4 regions of the Sporosarcina sp. NCCP-2331 genome follow, and region 2 is predicted to be linked to each of the others. Evidence: riboswitches for the same ligand, from Rfam matches in the RefSeq annotation. Region 2 holds a riboswitch; each other region holds the start of a gene.

Region 1 (5,739 bases), on a different contig from region 2:
CGAGATACTTTCCACATAGTCGCAAAGACAAAAGACGATGCATCCTTGATTGGCGATCAAGAAGTCTGGATCGATAAAGAGACCTGGATGGTACTGAAATCGGTTTCAAAAAGCGCTCATACTGAACTGATACAGGAATATACGAAGATTGATTTCAAGCCCAAATTGGAAGAAGAATTATTTGTCTTAGATTTCCCCGAAGATGCGACTGTTGAAGTAATGGATGAGGAAAATTACGCACCAAAGGAAGTTTCATTGGAAGACGTAAAGGAATCACTTGGTTCGTATTATCAAATACCTGAAACAGACGGACTTCAATTAGACCGGATTACTGTATTAGAAGGGATTGAGGATCGTCCGGAGTATTCGTTTGACTATAAGAGAAATGACTTGCCCGCCTTTTCCCTGACTGTTTTAAAACCATTGCCGAATGCAGTAGACTTCGGGCAAGTGGGTGCTGAAGAGGAATTGACCATCCGCGGGCAGCAGGGAACGAAAATGGACAGCAGCGGATTCCGGTTCATGGAATGGGAAGAGGAGGGATTGCAGTATAATATCATATTGGAAAACCCCGAAATTGATTTTGACGAGGCACTAACCTATTTAGAATCGATGAAGTTGACAGAAGAATAGATGAGGAGGAATTCTTGTTGAATTGGTATTTGACAGTCATCATGTTTTTGCTGATCTATTCAATCAGCGTCACCTTGCTGTATTTGAAGCAGAGTAAAAAATAAACTCAAGTAATCCATGCCCCTGCACATAGATGCAGGGGCATTTTTTGAGTATTCCAATACTTCCCTCATAGCTGATAAAAAAGAACTTTTTAAGTCTTTTTCACTAGCTCATAGTAAATACTATGAAAAAGCGCTATACTATAAGCACCTACTTTCATCGGTAGTTTCATATTTTCACTGAACACTCATTCTTATTACATATAACTCATGAAAATCCGATGATCATTAATTGTCAGTCAGGAGAGTGGAAAAATGGGTACTTTCAAAAGTATTCGGGGGAAGTTGCTGTTTGGTTTTTCGGTGGTCGTTCTATTAATCGTGCTGGTCGGGTCATATATGATATATACCCTGCAGCAAAACAATAAGTTAACACAAAATATTTTGGAGAAGGAGCTGCCGCTGCTGATTGCAGATGAGCAGCTGTCTCTAGATATGGCGAACCGCATAGCTACATCAAGAGGCTTCATCCTGACAGGAGAGCAGCACTATCAGGATTTATTTGATGAATATACTGCGGACAGTGCAGCTGATCAAGAAGCCATTCGTGAACTCGGTACCAGCCAGGAGACGATGGATCTGATGGACCGCACAGTCAAATGGCGGGAAGCGATCACGGATGATGTATTTACAGAGTATAAGAGAGGCAATGAGGAGGAAGCCCGCGTCAATCTGCTCGCATTAAATGAGGAAGCCCTCTCCTTGATGGGCGCCTATGAAGAGACTGCCAGTAACCGGGAGCAATTCATCATTGAACTGGAAAAAGAGATGCTGGCAGGCGGTAAAACAACTGCCATTGTAGTAACCAGTGTGATTATACTGGTGATACTGCTGAGCATTGCCGCCGCGCTCGTCACATCGAATTCAATTACCCGGCCGCTTGGAATCGTCAACGACCGCATGAAGCGGCTGGCAGACGGCGATTTGACCGGCGAACCGCTTGAGACTCATCTTCGGGATGAAATTGGACAGCTAATTGCCTCTACGAATGAGATGAACAGAAGCACTCATCATCTGCTCGACGAAATCGGGCATGTATCCTCCACTGTTTCTACACAGAGCGAGGAGCTGACCCAGTCAGCTAATGAAGTGAAAGCCGGCACGGAGCAAATTGCCACGACGATGGAAGATTTGGCACACGGTACTGAGTCGCAGGCAGACAATGCGTCCAGCCTGTCAAGCAATATGGAATCTTTTGTGCTGAAAGTCGCTGGTGCCAATGAAAGCGGACGTTTCATTCAGCAGTCTTCTGATGAAATTTTGGGAATGACGGTTGAAGGCAGCGAATTGATGAATTCCTCTTCCAAACAGATGGGATTGATCGATAAGATGGTGCATGAAGCTGTCCTGAAAGTAGAGGGGCTGGATCAGCATACCCAACAGATTTCGGAACTCGTCTCCGTCATCCAAGACATTGCGGCACAGACCAATCTGCTCGCCTTGAATGCAGCAATTGAAGCTGCGCGAGCCGGCGAGCACGGCAAGGGATTTGCAGTCGTGGCTGATGAAGTCCGGAAACTCGCTGAGCAGTCTTCCGCTTCCGTAACGACCATTACCGATATCGTCCGTCGGATTCAAAGCGAGTCCAGTATGGTGACAGATTCGCTTCAAATGGGTTATAAAGAAGTCGAGGAAGGAACGGGCCAAATCGAGCGAACAGGAGAAACCTTCCAGAAAATCAATGAGGCCGTAACAGCAATGACTGAACGAATCCGCGGTATGGCACAAGATCTGCAGGCTATTTCGACGAACAGTGAAGAAATGAGCAGTTCTATCGAAGAAATTGCTGCCATCACAGAAGAATCCGCAGCTGGAGTACAAGAGACATCCGCTTCTTCCGAGCAGGCAAGCAGCGCGATGGAAGAAGTCGCAAAAAGTTCGGGTGACTTGGCAGCGTTGGCAGAAGAACTGAATAATCTTGTCCGACAGTTTAAACTGTAATTATTTCAAATCTTAAAAGCGCCTGTTCTGTAACCTTCAGAACAGGCGCTTTTCTAATTGCCTTTCAAGATTCATTCCAACACTCACATCCTACGCATTTACACTGACAGCATTCTTTTCCCTTTAAGGTACTATTACCCAGCCCCTCCTTTAAAACACAACGGATGATCATAGAGTAATCTAAGTGTCCGTAACGCAAAGAGAGCCGCCCGCAAAGCCAATTAAAAATGACTTTACGGGCGGCTCTCATTAGTTATCTGCGTAGTCCAGCCGGCTTTTTCAGCGGATTCTTCTCCATTAAATATGAAATGAACGTCGCGTCTTCCGCCAGTTTCGAATGTGAATGATTCAACAACACTGCAAGGTTTTTCGCATCATCCAGCGCTCTGTGCGCCTGCTTCACGTCAATCCGATGTGCGTTCAGCAGCTGCTGCAGTTTGCCGTTTTCAAAACCATAATCTTTCCATCTGATCTGCCGGACGGAACAATACCAGTCCATATCAAGCGTTTCGGGCAGCAGCCGGCTGACGAACCCCCTGTCAAATGCAGCATTATGCGCCACGATCCCATCTGCCTGGCTTAAAATTGATATGATTTTATTCATATCAAGCGACTTCCCTCTCACCATCTGATCATGGATCCCTGTAATTCTCGTAATTGTCGAAGGTATCGAATAAAACGGCTCCTGAAACTCGCAATACTCGTCTGTCACACGGACAATCCTGTTGTTTTCAAATTCACCGAGCATGACTCCGAGTTCAATCACTTCACTGCCTTCCGCACTCATACCCGTCGTTTCCACATCTATAAAGGCTATCTGTTTATTCATTGGAAAACTCCTTCACTGTCAATTAATCACTAGTAACTAACTCTTCCAGCGCCGTCTTTTCTTCTATTATACCAGCGCACCCATGTTCTGCAGTAACATCTTGCTCTGATCATTGACAGGTTGCCAGACAAATCTGTCTGCTGTATACTAGCATTGCTAACATAATTGTCCGTACGGGTGCTTGAGTGAATCAGGCTGAGATAGCAGATGAAACCGCTGCTGACCGTGAATCTGATCTGGGTAATGCCAGCGTAGAGAGCGTGTTCGATGGAATAATCGGGATGAATTTCCCTCCTCGGCTGTCTGCTCTTTCAGACGGCTTTTTGTTTAGGCAAAAATAAAAGGAGTGGAATTTATTGAAGAAATTAAAGTTTACAGATTTGCTGATCACCATCATGATCGGCGTGGTCTTCGGCATCCTCATGAAATTCTGGGATGACCTATACACTGTAGTCAAACCAATCATGCCGGTTGCCCGTCAGCTGATCTATGGAATGTGGTTCATGGTGGGTCCCTTCGCCTACCTGCTCATCCGCAAGCCCGGCACCGCATTGATTGCAAGTATTGCAGGTGCAAGTTTATCGGCGTTTGCAGGCCATGGCATTGAAGTATTAATGTACGGGTTTGTACAGGGGCTGGCAGCTGAATTAGTATTTGCGGCAGCCCGCTACAAACGATTTTCCATGCTGGTTGCAGGACTTGCAGGTGTTGCTTCCTGTGCTGCCAGCTTCACACTTGATTTGGTGTACGGTTATGCCGCGCTTGAAACTTGGGCTCTTATTGTGAAATATGGGCTGCGTGCGATCAGCGCATTTATCTTCACCGGCATATTTGCTGTACTGATTGTCCGCGCTCTTGAAAAAACAGGTGTGACATCTTTAATCCGTCCCGTTGATAAAAAAGAATACTCGATGCTGGACCGGTAACATGAAGATGGTTCATTCGAAACAATGCCCGGCCGGCGTCACCAATCTGCGTCTGAAATTTCCGGGTGAGGATTCATTAGTTTTCAAAGATTTCTCGTTTTCTGTGCAGCGGGGTGAAAAAGTTCTGCTGCTCGGACCAAGCGGCTGTGGAAAATCGACACTGCTTCAAGTACTGAGCGGCATCATTCCCAATTCCATTGAGCTGCCAATGAAAGCAGACCAAATTGTACTGCCTGAATCTTGGGGATTCGTCTTCCAAGATCCTGATACGCAATTCTGCATGACGTATGCAGATGAAGAACTGGCATTTGTGCTGGAGAATTTGCAAGCCCCGCGGGATAAAATGGCACCTTTGATTGAAGAAGCGTTAAAGCGTGTAGATCTGCAGCTGAACACATCACATTCGCCAATCAACGAAATGTCGCAGGGCATGAAACAGCGTCTGGCGCTGGCTTCTGTACTTCTGCTGGAGCCCGATGTCCTGTTTCTTGATGAACCGTCTGCCCTTTTGGACCCCGATGGTACGGAGCAGATCTGGTCTTCCATTAAGCAGGCTACAGCTGATAAAACGGTGATCATTGTAGAACATAAAATTGATTTGATTGCCGACTGGGTAGACCGCGTTGTGCTGTTTAGCGACAATGGAGCTATCATCGCAGAAGGTCCGCCGGCGGCTATTTTCGCTGATTATCAGAAAGAATTGAAGCGCTATGGCATCTGGTATCCGGGCGTGTGGAAAGAGTATCTGGAACTGAATAGTTTCCGCTCGATGATGCACAACCGCAAGCCCGTCGGTTCTTCTAATAAAATTCGGTTGAAAGACTTTACCGGTTTTCGCGGAAACACACCAAAAATCCAGGCAGAATGCGCAGAGGTGAAGTCAGGGGACTGGATCACGATTACAGGTGAAAACGGTACAGGTAAAAGTACTCTGCTGCTGTCACTTATGCAACTGCTGCGAACAGAAGGTATTTATGAAGTAAACGGCGAGCCTGTTATCCAGAAAAAGAAGAAACGGCATCTTCCAAAAGGCCTGTCCCTCGTCTTTCAAAATCCCGAGCTGCAATTTGTCACGAACTCGATTGCAGAGGAATTGACCGTTTCATTACACGGCATGCCAAAGGATCAGGCGGAAGCGTATGCCAAAGAACTGATGCACTTGTTTAACTTGCCGGATTCAGCCGGCCGCCACCCCTACCAGCTCTCAACAGGTCAGAAACGCCGGCTTAGTGTAGCAACAGCGCTCACTCCCGGAACTGATATTGTGTTGCTGGACGAACCAACTTTCGGACAGGACGCCCGCAATACG
Region 2 (5,739 bases):
CAACTGTTGTGATCGCAGCAATCGCGCAGCTGGACGGTTCAGGCGCCTCAACGTTCTTGATTACGATTCCGGCATTGCTCCCACTTTATAAACGTTTGAAAATGAGTCCCTATTTACTTCTGCTGCTCGTGGGTACATCCGCAAGTATTGTCAATATGGTGCCATGGGGCGGTCCGCTTGGCCGTGCGGCAGCTGTACTGGGTGTCGATGTAACGGAGCTCTGGCGCCCGCTGATTAAAATTCAGGTCATCGGTCTATTGCTGTTAGTCGCGGTTGCTTTTGTCCTAGGTATGCGCGAAAACCGCCGAATCGCGAAACGCCTCGCCAATGGAGCAGAAGAGGATTTCACAGAAGACGATGTCGAGGAGGAATCCCTACAAACTGTTAATTCTCTGCAGCGTCCGAAAATGCTGTGGCTGAACGTCATTATTGCCGTAACAGTCATCGGACTGCTCGTCTGGGGGAAAGTTCCCGCCGGCTTTATCTTCATGATAGGTTTCAGTATTGCACTGCCTTTGAACTACCGGTCTGTAACTGAGCAGATGGAGCGGATCAAAGCACATGCGCCGAATGCCTTGCTGATGGCTGCAATCATCTTGGCTGCCGGATCATTCTTAGGTATCTTGAACGGCGCCAACATGCTGGATTCCATCGCTACTGATCTAGTAAAAATTCTACCGGCATTCATCGTGCCCTATTTACACATCATCATCGGATTCTTCGGCGTTCCATTCGATTTATTGTTGAGTACCGATGCTTATTATTTCGCTTTATTGCCAATCGTGGAACAAGTTGTTTCCGGATTTGGTGTCCCTTCGATTTCCGCTGCTTATGCGCTGATCGTCGGAAACATCATCGGAACATTCGTCAGCCCGTTCTCTCCGGCCCTTTGGCTTGCACTTGGGCTGGCGGGTCTTGAGATGGGGAAACATATTCGTTACTCATTCCTGATTATGTGGGGATTCAGCATTGTTTTGTTCCTCATCACGATGGCTCTTGGTGTAATTACATTTTAAGAGAGTCGGCTAAACACAGAATATTACCATTATGCTATACTTACTAGACACATATATATAAAGATCACTAGGGGCGCCGATTGGCTGAGAGGAATTTATTCCGACCCTTTGAACCTGATTCGGTTAACACCGGCGGAGGGAAGTGGCGTTTTCTAAACGGCCTCTGACTCCCAGGGGTCTTTTTCTATGAAGTTATGTAAAAGGGAGCTGTATTCATTGGAATTAAAAGATCAGGTCGTATTAGTAACAGGAGCAAGCAGAGGTTTGGGCGCGGCCACCGTGAAAGCATTCGGCGCAGCGGGAGCCAAAGTTGTAGTGAACTATTTCCAAAGTGAAGAGAAAGCTCAGAAGGTCGTCAATGAAATCGGTGCAGACCGCGCGATCGCACTGAAAGCGGATGTACGGAATCCAGAGGAACTGCAGTCGCTCGCCGAAGAGGCAAAGGCGCATTTCGGAAAGCCGATTACAACAGTTGTCAACAATGCATTGATCGACTTTTCATTCAACGGAGATGACCGTGAAAAGCTCGATACAATCGACTGGCAGGATTACTTGAAGCAGCTCGAAGGCTCTGTCGGCGCAACATTACATACGCTTCAGGCGGTCAGGGACGGAATGAATGAGCAGAAATTCGGACGCATCATCAACATCGGAACAAATCTCGTACAAAACCCGGTAGTTCCCTATCACGATTACAACACAAGCAAAGCAGCACTCCTCGGTATGACACGAAGTATGGCAAAAGAACTCGGACCGGACGGCATCACGGTCAACATGGTATCCGGCGGGTTATTATTGAAAACAGACGCAAGCGCCGCCACGCCGGATGCGGTTTTCGACATCATTAAAGCCAGCACACCGATCGACCGCGTTGTGACTCCCGAAGAAGTGGCGGACGTCGTAGTATTCTTCGCTTCCCCCGCAAGCCGTGCGATCACAGGACAGAACCTTGTGGTCGATGGAGGATTGGTGATGGATTAAAAGTAAAAGTATTACCCGGCTGTTCCGGAAGAGTCATGATCGTCTGGCTCTTCCAGGACAGCCTTTTTCATTGGCGGAATTTTTGGAGTGACTTTTTGGCAATGGTGCGGTGGTCGGCCTGTTTGGCGCGTTCGGACGGCGGTTTGGAGCGGCGCAAAGGCGTAAATGTGCGGCAGTCACTGTTTTTGGCGCGCTTCAGGAGCGTTTTGGTGCGGCAAACGGCTTTTTTGGTGCGGTTGGTTATGCTGCGTGCAAGGCAAATATCTAATTTCCTCAGCACACACGATGCGTAAATAAAACTGCCGTCATTTTAACCCGAATAGTTCAGCGATGCTCATGGACACCCTTCAAACGCTCATGGATCCGGCCGCGTGATCATAGCAATGCGCCAAGCGCTCATAGCGCCCCCGCACGTGATCATATTCCCCTGCCAAGTGATCATGAAGCCTCCGCAAATGCTCATAGCACGCAATTTCCCTGCCAAAACGGCACAGCTCTCCTTCAAATATCAACATAAGCTAGAAATGAAGGAGGTGCATACTTTTATGGCATCCAGAAAATTCAGACCTTGCAGCGGCTGTGACTCTCCCTCTGTTTCCCGGCCAGAAAAGAAATGTTACGAAGAACGGCATTTGGTCCATATCATCACCGATTTCCTGATGGGCACGCCTGTAATACTCACACTGATTGATTCAAAAGATACGAAACGAACCGGCTATTATTTAGATTTCAACCGCAGCACACGAACCGTTCATTTCCAGCCCGCCGGAGATACCACTGTTAATGAAATCCCGTTGTCCGAAATTTGTACGATGAAATATCGGACCTGACCCTCGTGATGAATACAGGAAAAGACAGCAGAGCATCAGACTGCCCTGCTGTCTTTTTTCACATCATTTCATCAAAATACTCCACCGTTTTCATCGGTCCGCCAGACTTCCGCAAGTTCCATGTATTTTCCATAAATATTTCCGCCAGCTTTTCATACTTCCCGCCGTATTTATCCGCCCACTCCAGCGTCACAACACTTTCATACAGATCAGACATCCGTTTCATCCAATTTTTCGCTTCGAACGTCTGCAGTGCCTGATCATAACCTGCAAATGCCGTGAGTCCTTCTTGCTGATCAGCGAGCTCTGCCGCCAGCACCTGCTTCCATTCATTGTCGGCAAGCGTCGTAATACGGGATTTCATTTCTTCAATAAATAATTCATGCACGTTATATTTCGAAACTAAACGAATCAGCTCCAGCGCCAGAATATTCGCCGTGCCTTCCCATACCGTCAATACCTGTGCATCCCGCAACAGACGCGGTGTCACAAAGTCTTCGATATAACCATTGCCTCCATGCATCTCAATCGCTTCATGCGAAAAATGAATCGACTGCTCAGCCGTTTCTTTCTTAATCAGCGCAATGAAAAGCCGGTTCAGCACCTGTTCGCGCTCACTCGCCTTGCCATTCGTGACATTCTCATACAGCTTAATAAAATCAAATACCGTTACCGTTTCTGCATGCAGTTTCGCACGGAGCCTGCCAAGCGAATCGCGCACCATCGGATAATCCGTCAATCGCCGTCCGAATGCGTTTCTGCGGCTGGCATATGCATTGGACTCAAGTAAAGCTCTGCGCATGATGCCCAGTGAAGCGACGGCATTGCAAATACGCGACAGATTCAGTGCTTCGAGCATATAAGCAAGCCCTCTTGCCGGATCTCCCACGACGTACGCGACAGCTCCCTCAAACTCCACCTCGCCCGAAGGCACTGCGCGCACGCCAAGCTTATCTTTCAGACGGCGTACACGAAGATGGTTCAGCTCCCCGTCTTCATTGCGCCACGGAACCGCGAACAACGTCAGACCCCTCGATCCTTCCGGGGCACCTTCCATCCTCGCCAGCACCATTGCCACGCCCGCCATCCCCGCATTCGAAGCAAAATATTTTTCTCCGTACAGACGATATCCGCCGTCTTCTTCCACCGCGCGCACAATATTTGCGCCGACATCTGATCCGCCCTGGCGCTCTGTCAAAAACGTCGCCCCTTCGAATAAAGGCATATCACCCGTCGCGCAGACATGCGGCAGGAAGCGCTCTTTCACTTCATCATCAGCAAAATGATCCAGCAAATACGCTGTCGCCATCGTCAGCGTGACCGGACAGTAAAAACCCGGTTCCGCATGCGACAGGAGATACCCCTGTGCAAAGCTATATGTGTAATTCCCCTTATGGCCGAGGCCTGGAATCTCTTTATGGACATAGCCGACAATTCCTGTATCGTACGTTTCCTGTACGGTTTTCTTATAGCCTTCATTGACCCATACTTCAGAAACCTCTTCACCGAATTTATTATAGCGAAGCAAACGCGGCTCACCTTCCCGGTCGGTATACGCTGCACGCTCGTCAATTTCATTGGCGCAAGCCCTTCCAAACTCGTCAAGTTCCCGTAATGCATAATCAAGAAACGGCCCTTGCAGCCGCTCCCGCAAAATCAATTCCAGCGTTTCGGCGCCCCTGAAAAAGTTTCCCGTTTCATAATGATCAGTATTCTGTAACACTTTCATCGTGCAAATTCTCCTTCCCGCAATGGCTGTTTGAGAATTTTCCCCGAAGCATTTCGCGGCAGTGCTTCCACTTGCTCATAAATGCGCGGTATTTTGAATGAAGCCAAATTCTCCTTCAGATAAGCCTGCAGATTACCTGCATCGATTTCACCCGAAGCCGCAAAGACCGCCTTCACCGTCTCTCCCCATTCGGTATGCGGCACACCGACGACGGCAACTTCCGTCACGCCCGGGAACTGCACAATCAACTCTTCGATTTCCTGTGGATAAATATTGACGCCTCCGGATACAATCACATCTTTCTTGCGGCCGACAATCCAATAAAACCCGTCTTCATCTTCCAGTGCCAGATCGCCGGTACGCAGCCAGCCGCCGTAATAAGCTTCTTTCGTCGCTTCTTCATTTTTATAGTAGCCTAGCATATTTCCTTCACCCAGCAACACGATCTCCCCAACTTCTCCCGCTGCAGCGTCTTGTCCCGTTTCATCAACAATACGAAGTTCCGTGTGCAGAGGTGCACGCCTTCCGATACTTCCCGCTTTCGTCTCATGCTCATCTGCCATCAACAGCGAACCGCTCGGACCTGCTTCCGTTAGTCCATACACACAAACCAAATGATCCGTACGGAACGCAGCTTTCACCTTCTTCACCTCATCAGCAGACAACGGCGCTCCACCATAAACCCACCATTTCATCGAGGATAGATCTGCTTCCTGCAGTCTCGGATTTCCTGCAGACAGCAGATAGGCAACCGGCGCGCCGAAGAAATGTGTCGTCTTCTCCTTCTCGACTGTATCGATGAACAAATCCGGCGTAAAAGTTGGTGTCAGCACCAGCGTCGCGCCCACATACACCCCCGCCATCAGAAACAAATGAAGCGGCGCCGAATGGCTGAGCGGCATCATCAGCAAAATGCGGCTTTCCGGCTTCATCTCCATTTCCACAGAAATCATGGAAGCGACTGTCAGGATATTACGATAGCTGAAGAGCACTCCTTTAGGGCTCCCTGTCGTCCCGGACGTATATAAAATAGTAGATTCATCATCTTCTTTCAACTCACAAACTATCGGCGTCTTGTCGCCCTGCTTCAATAATTCATGGAAATCCAGCCAGCCGTCAGCCACTTGCCCCGTCTTAATTTTTAATGAAGGCGCTTTCATTTTTTGAGCCGCTTCGAACACCA
Region 3 (5,739 bases), on a different contig from region 2:
TCATCTTTTGGTGCAAGATCCGGTATGATGTTGCCTTTAAATACAATCCGGCCGTCATTTCTTTTCCTGTGTGCCAGTATTTCAATGACTAGGAGCACGATGGCAAGGTAGAACAAACTTTGAAAGTAAAAGTGGTAGGCAGATTGCGTCACGGTGCCGTACATGTTTAGAGCGAAGGAGAAAATTAAGAGAATCCTCAATAATATGGCATTCGTTAATAGTTTCATTGCTGATCCCCCCGTAAATATAGTAGTCGTCTGCCAGTTTTCCGGCCGGTAGGCAAAATCATTTTCCAGTTTTCCAGAAAATCTCTTCAATCGGCAGTCCGAATATTTCAGAAAGATTCATCGCAAGCAGCAGGGAGGGAATGTAGCTTCCTTTTTCCATTGCAGCGATCGTCTGCCTGGTAACGCCTGCTCGTTCTGCTAGTTCCCCCTGCGTAAAGTCGAACCTGGCCCGCAGCTCTTTCACTCGGTTATTCATCAACTTTCTTCCCCTCCGGAATATCCTCTTGTATGTATAGTAGAGTATGCAAAATGTTAAGTCAAGATAACATCAAGATATTTTACAGGCAATAAAAAAGCACCTCGGTTGAGATGCTGATCGAATTTATTCTATCTCTTTCCCGGCACCCTTGTCCGTCCGGTGGTATTCGGAAATCTGCACGACACGCACATTGCGCGTATCCAGTACGTGATAGATGCCGCGGCTGTCGCAGAATGAGACGTAGCCGCCGCGTTCATCCTGCACAAGCTGCCGGGCTTCTTCGAATGAATGCAAATGGACAAACCGCCTGATGTAGTGGATTTCATCAAAGAAATAGGTGATTTTGAATTCCTTCATTTTAACCGGCTCCTTTTTTATAGCCAGTGTATCACGCGAAATTCAGCAATGACCAATGAAAAGTCAGCCGAGCAGCCCGGCGGCAATCTTTCTTGCTTCTGTTACATCTTTTGTGCCATGGACGAGCATCCGGCCGTCGCGGAACAGGACAAGCCGGTGATTATGGTATTCGCACGAAACTAAGAATGGGTTTTGCACCAGTTTTGATACGGTGCCCTGGATGGTCTCCGCAAAAACAGGCAGTTCGATCTGACGGTTTTTCGGCCAGGTCAGCTGCACAGTATTGCGTCCGCAGAGCACAGCTGTATGCACCATATCTGTCGCGGATAAAAACGGATAGGAAGGCTTCCGGGAACAGCTGGGGCATTTAGATTTTTTCAAGTTACGGACGTTCATTGCCGACCGTTCTCCTGTCCATAGATCGGTTGACTCCAGACGGGGATTCATTTCAGCACCCGTCACGTATTTCAGCAATTCAGCCGCTTGCCGTGCAGCTGTCGTCACGACAATCGGGCTGACGACGCCGACGGTATCACAGGTGAGCGACTGCGTAGGCAATGCTTCAAGCAGGCAGTGCAGGCAGGGCTGATCTTCTGCAATACCAATTGGAAATGTCAGGCCGTAACTGCCGACGCAGGCTCCCATGAAGAAGGGGAGTCCCAGCTTCAGACAGGCATCATTTGCGAGGAGGCGCGTTTCGATATTGTCGGTTCCGTCGAGCACATAATCATGTCCTTCGAATAATTCCAGTACATTCTGAGGCGTGACATCCGCTACGATCCCGGTAATTTTGACGTCGCTGTTGATCGCGCGCAACCGTCTTTCCGCTGCCGCTGCTTTCGGCAATTGGGCAATCACATCTTCTTCGGAGTATAGTTGCTGGCGGTGCAGATTGGTCCACTCCAAAATGTCGCGATCGACAATCGTTACTTCACCGACCCCTGCGCGCACGAGCATCTCGGCCCCCGAAGAACCAAGCGCCCCTGCACCTAGGATGAATACTTTCGCTGCCCGGATCCGTTCCTGTCCTTCTTTGCCGATCGGTGCGAACAGCTCCTGCCGTGAATATTTTCCGCTCAATTCGGCACAAGCCCTTCCATCGGACTGCTGGCGACTCCGTAATCCCTGACCGGCATGCGTCCCGCTCTGTAGCCGAGACGTCCCGCTTCAATCGCCAATTTCATTGCCAGCGCCATCTTCACAGGATCCGCCGCTTCGGAAACGGCCGTATTCAATAACACACCGTCCGCTCCAAGCTCCATCGCGTAAGCTGCATCTTTAGGAGAACCGATTCCCGCATCGACAATGACCGGCACATTAGACTGTTCAATAATCAGAGAAAGATTCAACGGATTCAGGATTCCATGACCTGAGCCAATTGGCGCGGCGCCCGGCATGATGGCATGTACACCGAGCTCGCAAAGCTTTCTTGCCAGCACCACATCGTCAGACGTATACGGAAGAACAATGAATCCTTCTTCAAGCAGCATTTCCGACGCACGCAGTGTTTCGACAGGATCCGGCAGCAGAGAGCGGCTGCAGCCGATGATTTCCACTTTCACCATATCGCACAGCCCCGATGCTTTTGCGAGCTTTGCGATATGCACTGCTTCTTCCGCTGTGCTTGCCCCCGCTGTATTCGGCAGCAGGGTATAACGGTCCAAATCCAATTGCTCCAGGAAATTCGGCTGTGACGCTTCAAAAATATTCATCCGGCGCACGGCGAACGTCAGAATATCAGCTTCCGACACCGCGACTGCCTGTTTCTGTGTCTCAAATGAAGGGTATTTACCTGTTCCCAATAATAAACGTGAAGAAAACTTCTTATCTGCGATTTGTAACATACTCATCCGCCTCCTACAAAATGTATAATTTCAATTTGGTCTCTGTCCATGATTGGTGCGCCATAATGATCCTTCTGCAAAATCTCTTTGTTCTTCTCGACGATTAAAATTCGGTCGCTAAGCTTCAAATATTCTAATAACTGCTGCACCGTTTCTACTTCAGGAACCACCGAATACGACTTGCCGTTTAAATCAATCGTTTTATCCAATGATGATCTCTCCCTTTCTATAAATCCCTTGCATGTACATACATTTTCACTGTGTCCACCGCATCCGGATTGCTGAGAGGAGACAGGATTGCCGCGCCGCAGACCCCATGTTCTCTAAGAAATGGCAGATGTACCGGCTGAATTCCACCGATTGCATAAACGGGGACAGAACATGATGCAGCTATTTCAAAAAGCTCATCCGTACCCCGCGGAGTCAGTCCTTTTTTCGAAGCTGTCGGATAAATATGACCGTACAGCAGCCAATTCGCTCCTGCTGCCTGCGCTTTGCACGCCTCCTCCAATGAATGGACGGAACACCCGAATTTCAATGAAGGGAAAGCGGCCCGCACATCATTCGCTGACATGCCGAAACCCGTCAGCTGGCAGGAGATGGACAGCGATTCCGCGAGGCTGGGACGCGCATGCATAATTAATTTATCCGGCGGGAATCCGCTGGCGGTGAGGCGGAAAATCAGTTTTTCCAGCTGTTCATCCGACTTAGACTTCTCCCGCAGAATGAATGCATTGATATAAGGTTCTGTCTGCCGCAGCTTGAGCAGCAATTCGTCAACAGAATGACGATCATCCGTAATCCCGATTAATTTCATTGCCGTTCGCCTCCAAATGAAAAAACCACTTCCCGAATCGGAAAGTGGTTGGATGTGTCAGCATGCATGAGAATACGCCAAAACACTTGCCACTTCCCTCCGCAGGTACAAACCTGTTCAGGTGATAAGGGTTTCAGAGCCGCACTCTTTTCTCAGTCCTTGTAAAGGATTCCCCTAATGGTCAAAAGATTATGATTTTCACTAACAGCATAGCACTTACCAGATTGAAAGAAAAGAGGTATGCCGATTTTCCGACTGCTAAACGAGTAATAAAGAGTCTAGGTCGATGATTTCCAGGGTTTTGGAACTGGCCTGGTGAATCCATCCTTGTTCTTCGAATGCACTTAATTTCCGGCTGATCGTTTCAGGAGTCGTACCAAGATGGGATGCAAGATCTTTTCGGCTCATCGGCAGTTCGACGGTCAATTGCTGCTGTTCTTCAGACAGATCCGCTAAATACAATGCAAGGCGGGTTTCAGCTGATTCCATGGCGATTCGGGCGGCCCGCTGTTCTGTATCTGCGAGGCGGGAAGAGAATTCCGTCAGCATCTTTAATGAAATAGCGGGGTGTGTCTGCAGGAGCTGCTGCATTTCATCCCGCTGGATAATGCATAATTCAACGCCTTCCAATGTCTCCGCATAGGCGTCATGCGGTTTCGCATCGAACAAAGACAGTTCCCCTGTGAAATCCCCGGGTTCTAGAATGCGGACAAGCTGTTCCTTGCCGTTTTCTGACAGACGGTAGACCTTAATTCGCCCTTTATGCAAAATATACAAGCCTTCAGACCGGTCGCCGCTATGGTAAATCGTTTCTCCGCGCGGGTAGTTCACGCTGTGGGCAAGTTCGACAATTTGGTCCATCTGTTGCTCATCCAAATGATTGAAGAGAGGGACGAGCGCAACGCAGGAATGATGATGTTCTTTCGCGCCCAGTTCACAATGTGATTCTTGGTTCATTCGGTATCACCTCACTTTTATTCTGTTTCATTGGTTTGTCGCTAGTATAGCGTATTAACCGGATCGCGTTCAAGATGACGAGAAGTACACTCACTTCATGGACGAGCATGCCGGAAGAGAGGAACACCTTGCCGAGCAGTACACCGAGCAACAGGAGGAATACGGTGCCGACCGCAAAGAAGGTATTCTGCTTCATGTTCCGTACAGTGGTTTTCGCTAAAGCATAAGCATGGGAGAACTGATCGAGCCGGTCTGCCATCAAGACGATATCTGCCGTCTCCATCGAAATATCTGTGCCGCCTTCCCCCATGGCGAGTCCGATGTCCGCTGTAGCGATAGCGGGGGCATCATTGATTCCGTCGCCTGCCATTGCGACATGGTGACCCTGTTCTTTCAAACGCTGGACCGCTGCTACCTTATCTTCGGGTAATAGTTCGGCATATACAGCGTCAAGGCCAAGTTGCTCGCCGACTAGCTGTGCTGTGTGTCGGTTGTCGCCTGTCAGCATGATCATTTGGCTGATTCCATTTTTCCGCAACTTAGCCAGCGCTTCGGCAGCTTCTGGACGTATTTGATCAGCAATCGAGATAATTCCTGCTATTTCCCGGGAAATACTAACAAAGATCGCCGTATTTCCTGCTTTTTCGCGTTTAAGTGCATATTCTTCCACGTCAAAAGGAATGGATATGCCTTGTGCTTCCATTAATTTGCGATTGCCGGCAGCCAAACGCTTTCCTTCTATTGTAGACAATATTCCGTTGCCCCTGACCACTTCTGCATCCTCTGGTTGATTTACCAAACGAATGGCACGTTTCTTTGCTTCCTTAACGATCGTCTGACCTAAATGGTGTTCGGAAATCATTTCCGCTTCGGCCGTCAGACGCAATAACTCCTTATTCTCTATACCCCATCCGCACACATCGGTTACTTCGGGACGTCCCTTTGTCAATGTGCCGGTTTTATCGAAGACAACTGTATCGATTTTCGCCAGCTGTTCCATCACTTCGCCGCCTTTGACCAATACTCCGTTGCGGGCTCCGTTGCCGATCCCCGCGACAATTGAAACGGGGGCAGAAATGACAAGCGCGCCGGGACAGGCGATGACGAGGAAAGTTAAAGTCATTTCCATATTGCGAGTGAACAGATAGACGAGTACGGATAAAACCACGATGGACGGTGTGTAGATATTAGCGAAGCGTTCGAGAAACTTTTCGGTTTTTGACTTGGATTCCTGCGCTTCTTCCACGAGTTCAATAATACGGGCAAAAGTCGTGTCAT
Region 4 (5,739 bases), on a different contig from region 2:
CAAATATAAGCAGTATCAAAGGTAATATTACGGTCAAGCAGATCAAAAAGGAAGTTGAAGAAGAAGTATCCCGTCAGATCATGGCGACTTATCATGATGCTATTGACAAAGATATTGATATATACCGTTTTTCTGAGCAGCTGTACCGGAAAGAATTAGAGACCTGGAAAAAAATCCAAGAAAATGGTCGGGTTAATTTAACGGAGGATTCATTCGAAAAATTACAGGTGCGTGTTATCAAATTAAATTCAGACCGCAAGTCTTTTAAAGAGACAATTAAGAAGTAATTCTTTAGACATTTCAAAGACCTCTACACTCTTCATTGCATTTTCTGCAGTTTCGTACTATTTTTAAGTACAAAGGCGTTAGGAGGTGCCGCAATGAGAATTCTAGTGATAGAAGATAATGAAAGCGTCTCTGAGATGATTGGGTTATTCTTCGAAAAAGAGGGCATCGAAGGAATATTCGAAGCAAATGGACTGAATGGTTATGAACGCGCGGTCCAATCTTCGTGGGACTGCCTGATTATTGACTGGATGTTGCCTGATCTTGACGGCCTGACCATTTGCCGCAAAATCAGAGAACGAGGCATAGAAGTTCCCATCATCATGCTTACCGCAAAAGATGGCGAAGCGGATCAAGTACGAGGATTTGAAACGGGTGCGGATGATTATGTCACGAAACCTTTCAGCCCCCTTGCATTAATGGCGCGGATCAAGGCAGTTACACGCAGATATTCTGCGAAAGATGAAAGCAGTGATGAGGAAATCAGCACAGTTTATTTCCGGCTGAATCCGAATACACGGGAAGTATCGGTGCGGGGCAAGCTGGTTTCCAATCTGACACCAAAGGAATTCGATCTGTTGCACTTCTTCCTCCGGCATCCTAAACAGGTATTCTCGCGCGACCAGCTGCTCGATCAGGTATGGGGATATGATTTTTATGGAGATGACCGGACAGTCGATGTGCATATTAAACGGCTCCGTTCAAAGCTGTCTCTGCCGGATCATTCTTTTTTCCATACCGTATGGGGCGTCGGCTACCGTTTCGATGAAAGCTCCGGAACAATCCAATGAAGATTAAAACATTTTATCAGCAGCTGCTCAGTCACTTCAGCGTCATTTTGCTGACTGTTCTGGTACTCAGTCTATTGCTGACACATTACTTGGAAAACGTAGTTTACGAACAAAAAACAGATGAACTTACAACATATGGACAGGCAATTTTATCCGACCTGCGCCAAAGCAATCGCGGAACAGAATCTATTTTGAAATCCTACGGCCATGTCTTAGATGCCCGGTCGATCCAATACAGCCTGTTCAATGGACGATCTTCCATCATTTATTCCACCGGGCTGAAGACTGCGTTAATCGAACTGAATCAGGAAGAATGGAATGCATTGCAAAATGGTCAGTCAGTGACAGTCAGACAGGAGCTCAAACGCTTTGATGAGGCAGTTACATTCGTGCTGCTGCCATACTTTGAAAGACAGCAGTTTATTGGCGGCATCCTGCTGACGTCCCCTATCACCGGATCGAGCGCAATTATTTCGAAGATGAATCATTACGTCCTCTATACGACTGGGGCAGGCGTTCTTCTGGCTCTGCTGCTTAGCGGACTGCTGTCTATTCTTCATGTCCGCAGAATTCAGCGGCTGAGAAAAGCGGCTGCAGCTGTTTCTGGCGGCGACTATACAGTCCGGGTGCCTTCATCAGAGTTTGACGAAATCGGCGAACTATCTAAAGACTTCAATGAAATGGCTGAAAAACTGGAAACTTCGATGACAGAAATCGACTCTCTAGAGAATCGCAGACGGCAATTCATGGCGGATGTCTCCCATGAACTGCGCACGCCGCTTACGACAATCCGCGGAATAATCGAAGGCCTGCGGGAGCATATGATTTCTGCTGAGGAGCAGGATAAAGCGCTTCGATTGGCTCAGGAGGAATCCAAACGGCTCATTCGTCTGGTCAATGAGAATCTTGATTACGAAAAAATTCGGGCCAATCAAATCCAGCTGAATAAACAGGCTTTACCTGTAAAGGAACTGTTTGAAATGACAGCCGACCAACTCGAATCCGCAGCTGAGGAACGTCAAAACAAGCTGATTGTCGATGCGTCTGATCGACTGTCAGTCAAGGCGGATTATGACCGCTTGATGCAAATCCTCATAAATATCACGAAAAACAGTATTCAGTTTTGTGAAAATGGCACCATTACATTGAGAGGCGATGAAACGGCCTCTGAAACTATTTTAGAAATTGAAGACACAGGAATCGGCATGGACCCGGAAGAAATTGAACAGATATGGGACCGCTTCTATAAGGCGATCATGTCCAGGACTTCCACTCCGTATGGTGAATTCGGGCTTGGTCTGTCAATTGTTAAACAGCTAGTTATTCTCCATGGAGGCACCATTGAAGTGCATAGCGAAAAAGGTCAGGGAACGAAATTTTCCATCCGTCTGCCAAAATGAAAAGCCGCTCAATAAGCGGCTTTTTCCTGTTTAATTACATGTCATAAAACGCCAATAATTATCCCCTGGCACGCCGGATAAATATGCCAGCCCATCACTTTCTGAGCGATGAATCGTCTGCCAGTCCGCATCGTCAAGCGACAGATAGATTTCATGATGAGGCGCATTGTTATGATAGCCCACCAAGTCAATATTTCCATCGCAGTCCAGATGGCCTTTCACCTCATAGTGAATCGGCGGTGAAGCAGTGAGCGGATTTCCTACATCATGGTTAATCTCAAAATTGATTTCTTTCGGCTCACCTTCAAGACGCTTAATTACAATTCCGTCCACTGATGCATGACCGTGGCGTTTATACCGCTTTAAATAGTTCAGCCCAATCGACGGACCGACTGATTTCGTGAATTGAAGCGGGCTTTCTTTGCCGTCAAACTGCCCTTCCATGTTCACCCGCGTCCGAAAACTCTTTCCTTCCGGGTCGAAATCACGGTCATCTCCAGTAAAATAAGGCAACGGCGAAAGCAGATTCGGATTTTTCAGGATATCTTCCTTCAGAAATGTGGTATAACGGAATTTCCATTGGTCCAACTGCTTTACCTTTTTCCGCTTTGCGACCGGCTGCAGTAATTGATCGCGGCGTTTCACGTGTACAGTAAACGTATAGACTTCCTTCGTCGGTTCGCTCTCCGGATTATTCGGTGTAACAGCGTCAAATACTTTCGCCGCAATCGACTTGCTGACATTCATTCGATGATTACTGTCAATCAACGGGCGTGTACCTGAAATGCTGTAGGTAACGGACTCAGATAAAGAGCATTCCCGGTCAATGAAGCGATTGTCTTCTACCGTCTGCAAATACTTGCCATTTCGGTAAATATCGAACTTCTTCACTCCTTTGATCCATTCCCAGGACAGTGCGATTTGTGAAGCGGCGGCAATAGTCGTGATGACGATCCGCTGCAAAGGATGCTCGCCTTCCATAGTCGGCGTCAGCGCGGAGGTCTGCATCACAATGACGTCCCTGACCTGATTATCCTCTACACGCTCAACTGTGTATTGAAACGGATGTCTCGGATCTAATTCTCCGTCTGTAAATTCCGCAGCTGTTCCTTCATATACTTGCTGCTCGTTTTTATAGACACGGTAATATCCTCCTGCATCACTCCAAGAAAAGGTCAGTTCATCTAACGAATGGGTCATACTTTGAATTTCAAATAAAGGTTTCATTTATCATCTGCTCCTTTTTATCTATTATGCATAAATCTTCTGTTTCACTTCAGACAATTATACATCTTCCGACTTAGTTGCCATGCCGTTTTTCTTGTGCTCAACCGATCATTTTATATTATTTATCCTTCACATTCCTGTCTGGTTTTATCCTTTATAAAATTTTATGATACAATTAATGTATCTGAATCATATTCACCACTAGGGGTGCTTTAATTTTTACGAGCTGAGATGCTGTCTGGCAAACCCTTGGAACCTGTTCTAGTACTTGCTAGCGGAGGGAAGTGGGTAGTTTTCATACCCTGCCCATCTTTGTATGGGTTTTTTGTATATATACCTTTATTGAGAGGAAGGGAAACATGAAGCTAATTCAACATCTTAGAAAAGAACAGCCGCTCGTTCATTGCATCACGAACTTTGTAGTGGCAAACTTTCAAGCAAATGGACTGCTCGCAATCGGTGCATCGCCTGTAATGGCGGATGCAATAGAAGAAGCTGAAGATATCGCAAAAATTGCTTCCTGCAGTATTTTGAATATCGGCACGCTGAAGCAGCAAACTGTCGATGCCATGATCCTCGCCGGCAACAGTGCAAGAACAGCCGGAAATCCTGTCGTGCTTGATCCTGTCGGTGCTGGAGCTACAGCGTTTCGAAAAGCAAGCGTTCTCAAAGTGCTGGCTGCAGTTGATGTCACCCTCATCCGCTGCAATGCCGGCGAACTCGCAGCCATAGCCGATGTCCCATGGAAAGCGAAAGGCGTAGATGCGGGAGAAGGCAGCGCAGATATAGAAGCAATCGCGAAAAAGGTTGCCATCGGCCACAGTTGTTTAGTTGCTGTGTCAGGTCAAACAGATATCGTTACGGACGGTCATCGTTCATTGTTTATTGAAGGCGGACATCCTTCTATGACTGAGATCACTGGAACAGGCTGTCTGCTAAGCTCAGTAGTTGGTGCTTTCCTGGCAGTAGGAAGCGAATCGCCGCTGGAAGCAGCTGCTGATGCGCTTTCATTTTATAAACGGGCAGGCGAAGTTTCAGCCGGTATTTCAGCAGGACCCGGCGATTTCGCAGTAAATTTCTTAAACACATTACATACACTGGATCGGGACCATAACACGTTTTTAGTGTAACTAGGAGTAAGGGGGTTTTTTCATTGACGGTAAATGTAGCATTGACTATTGCGGGATCAGACAGCGGAGGCGGCGCCGGTATCCAGGCAGATTTGAAAACATTTCAAGAACTTGGTGTGTTCGGCACTTCTGTTCTGACGGCTGTAACTGCACAAAACACTCATGGCGTTCACGGTGTCTATCCTGTGCCGACGGACGGCGTCACAGCCCAGATACGTGCTGTCTTGGATGATTTTGATGTAAAAGCATGTAAAACAGGGATGCTGTTTTCAGCTGAAATTATCATTGCTGTTGCTGCTGTATTGAAGGAATATCCACCTTTCCCTCTTATAATCGATCCTGTTATGATCGCAAAAGGCGGTCATTCGTTATTGCAGCAAGAAGCAATCCAAGCAATGAAAGATCATCTAATACCGATGGCTGCAATCATCACACCCAATATTCCAGAAGCAGAAGTATTCACGAAAATGAAAATTGTCAGCGATGAAGACATTCAGCATGCTGCACAGAAAATCATTAGTATGGGGGCACATGCGGTCATTTTAAAAGGCGGTCATCGCTGCGACGTACTCGAAGCAAAGGATTACTACCTTGATTGTGAAGGACAATCTTTTACAATGACGACTCCTTGGGTACAGACGAAAGACACCCACGGGACCGGCTGTACATTTGCGGCAGCCTTAGCCGGATTTATCGCAAAGGGCTATTCTATGACTGATGCAGTTGCAGAAGCAAAACAATTTATCCAGGCTGCTATTGAACACGGCTTACGCCTGGGTTCTGGTCATGGACCGACAAATCACTGGGCTTACGGTCAGCTGAAAAAGGGGATGCACTAAATGCGCAGGGCAGACGTGCGGACAGCGATGGGTCTGTATTTTATTATGGGTACCCCGAATGTACACA

What was found. A riboswitch is a leader RNA that binds a small molecule or an ion and turns the genes downstream of it on or off. The one in region 2 is predicted to bind thiamine pyrophosphate.
Region 1: linked by a shared signal. The riboswitch ahead of NCCP2331_RS16270 (ECF transporter S component) and the one ahead of NCCP2331_RS11230 (3-oxoacyl-ACP reductase) in region 2 are both predicted to bind thiamine pyrophosphate.
Region 3: linked by a shared signal. The riboswitch ahead of NCCP2331_RS02845 (thiamine phosphate synthase) and the one ahead of NCCP2331_RS11230 (3-oxoacyl-ACP reductase) in region 2 are both predicted to bind thiamine pyrophosphate.
Region 4: linked by a shared signal. The riboswitch ahead of thiM (hydroxyethylthiazole kinase) and the one ahead of NCCP2331_RS11230 (3-oxoacyl-ACP reductase) in region 2 are both predicted to bind thiamine pyrophosphate.

What each region holds. Positions count from the first base shown of each region.
Region 1 is NZ_BRCD01000036.1:4,471-10,209, reverse strand. It holds gene NCCP2331_RS16285 (LolA family protein) at 1-633, shown strand, start outside; gene NCCP2331_RS16280 (methyl-accepting chemotaxis protein) at 990-2,675, shown strand; gene NCCP2331_RS16275 (exonuclease domain-containing protein) at 2,929-3,504, opposite strand; TPP riboswitch at 3,668-3,779, shown strand; gene NCCP2331_RS16270 (ECF transporter S component) at 3,861-4,430, shown strand; gene NCCP2331_RS16265 (ABC transporter ATP-binding protein) at 4,432-5,739, shown strand, end outside.
Region 2 is NZ_BRCD01000017.1:71,486-77,224, forward strand. It holds gene NCCP2331_RS11225 (CitMHS family transporter) at 1-1,016, shown strand, start outside; TPP riboswitch at 1,076-1,174, shown strand; gene NCCP2331_RS11230 (3-oxoacyl-ACP reductase) at 1,233-1,997, shown strand; gene NCCP2331_RS11235 (hypothetical protein) at 2,543-2,827, shown strand; gene NCCP2331_RS11240 (acyl-CoA dehydrogenase family protein) at 2,886-4,556, opposite strand; gene NCCP2331_RS11245 (class I adenylate-forming enzyme family protein) at 4,553-5,739, opposite strand, start outside.
Region 3 is NZ_BRCD01000003.1:93,719-99,457, forward strand. It holds gene NCCP2331_RS02815 (hypothetical protein) at 1-227, opposite strand, end outside; gene NCCP2331_RS02820 (helix-turn-helix transcriptional regulator) at 286-483, opposite strand; gene NCCP2331_RS02825 (hypothetical protein) at 610-843, opposite strand; gene NCCP2331_RS02830 (ThiF family adenylyltransferase) at 907-1,923, opposite strand; gene NCCP2331_RS02835 (thiazole synthase) at 1,920-2,693, opposite strand; gene thiS (sulfur carrier protein ThiS) at 2,690-2,896, opposite strand; gene NCCP2331_RS02845 (thiamine phosphate synthase) at 2,914-3,504, opposite strand; TPP riboswitch at 3,582-3,690, opposite strand; gene NCCP2331_RS02850 (Crp/Fnr family transcriptional regulator) at 3,763-4,461, opposite strand; gene NCCP2331_RS02855 (heavy metal translocating P-type ATPase) at 4,439-5,739, opposite strand, start outside.
Region 4 is NZ_BRCD01000020.1:69,116-74,854, forward strand. It holds gene NCCP2331_RS12455 (Ger(x)C family spore germination protein) at 1-287, shown strand, start outside; gene NCCP2331_RS12460 (response regulator transcription factor) at 381-1,076, shown strand; gene NCCP2331_RS12465 (sensor histidine kinase) at 1,073-2,476, shown strand; gene NCCP2331_RS12470 (DUF3238 domain-containing protein) at 2,507-3,703, opposite strand; TPP riboswitch at 3,897-4,003, shown strand; gene thiM (hydroxyethylthiazole kinase) at 4,063-4,833, shown strand; gene thiD (bifunctional hydroxymethylpyrimidine kinase/phosphomethylpyrimidine kinase) at 4,857-5,672, shown strand; gene thiE (thiamine phosphate synthase) at 5,673-5,739, shown strand, end outside.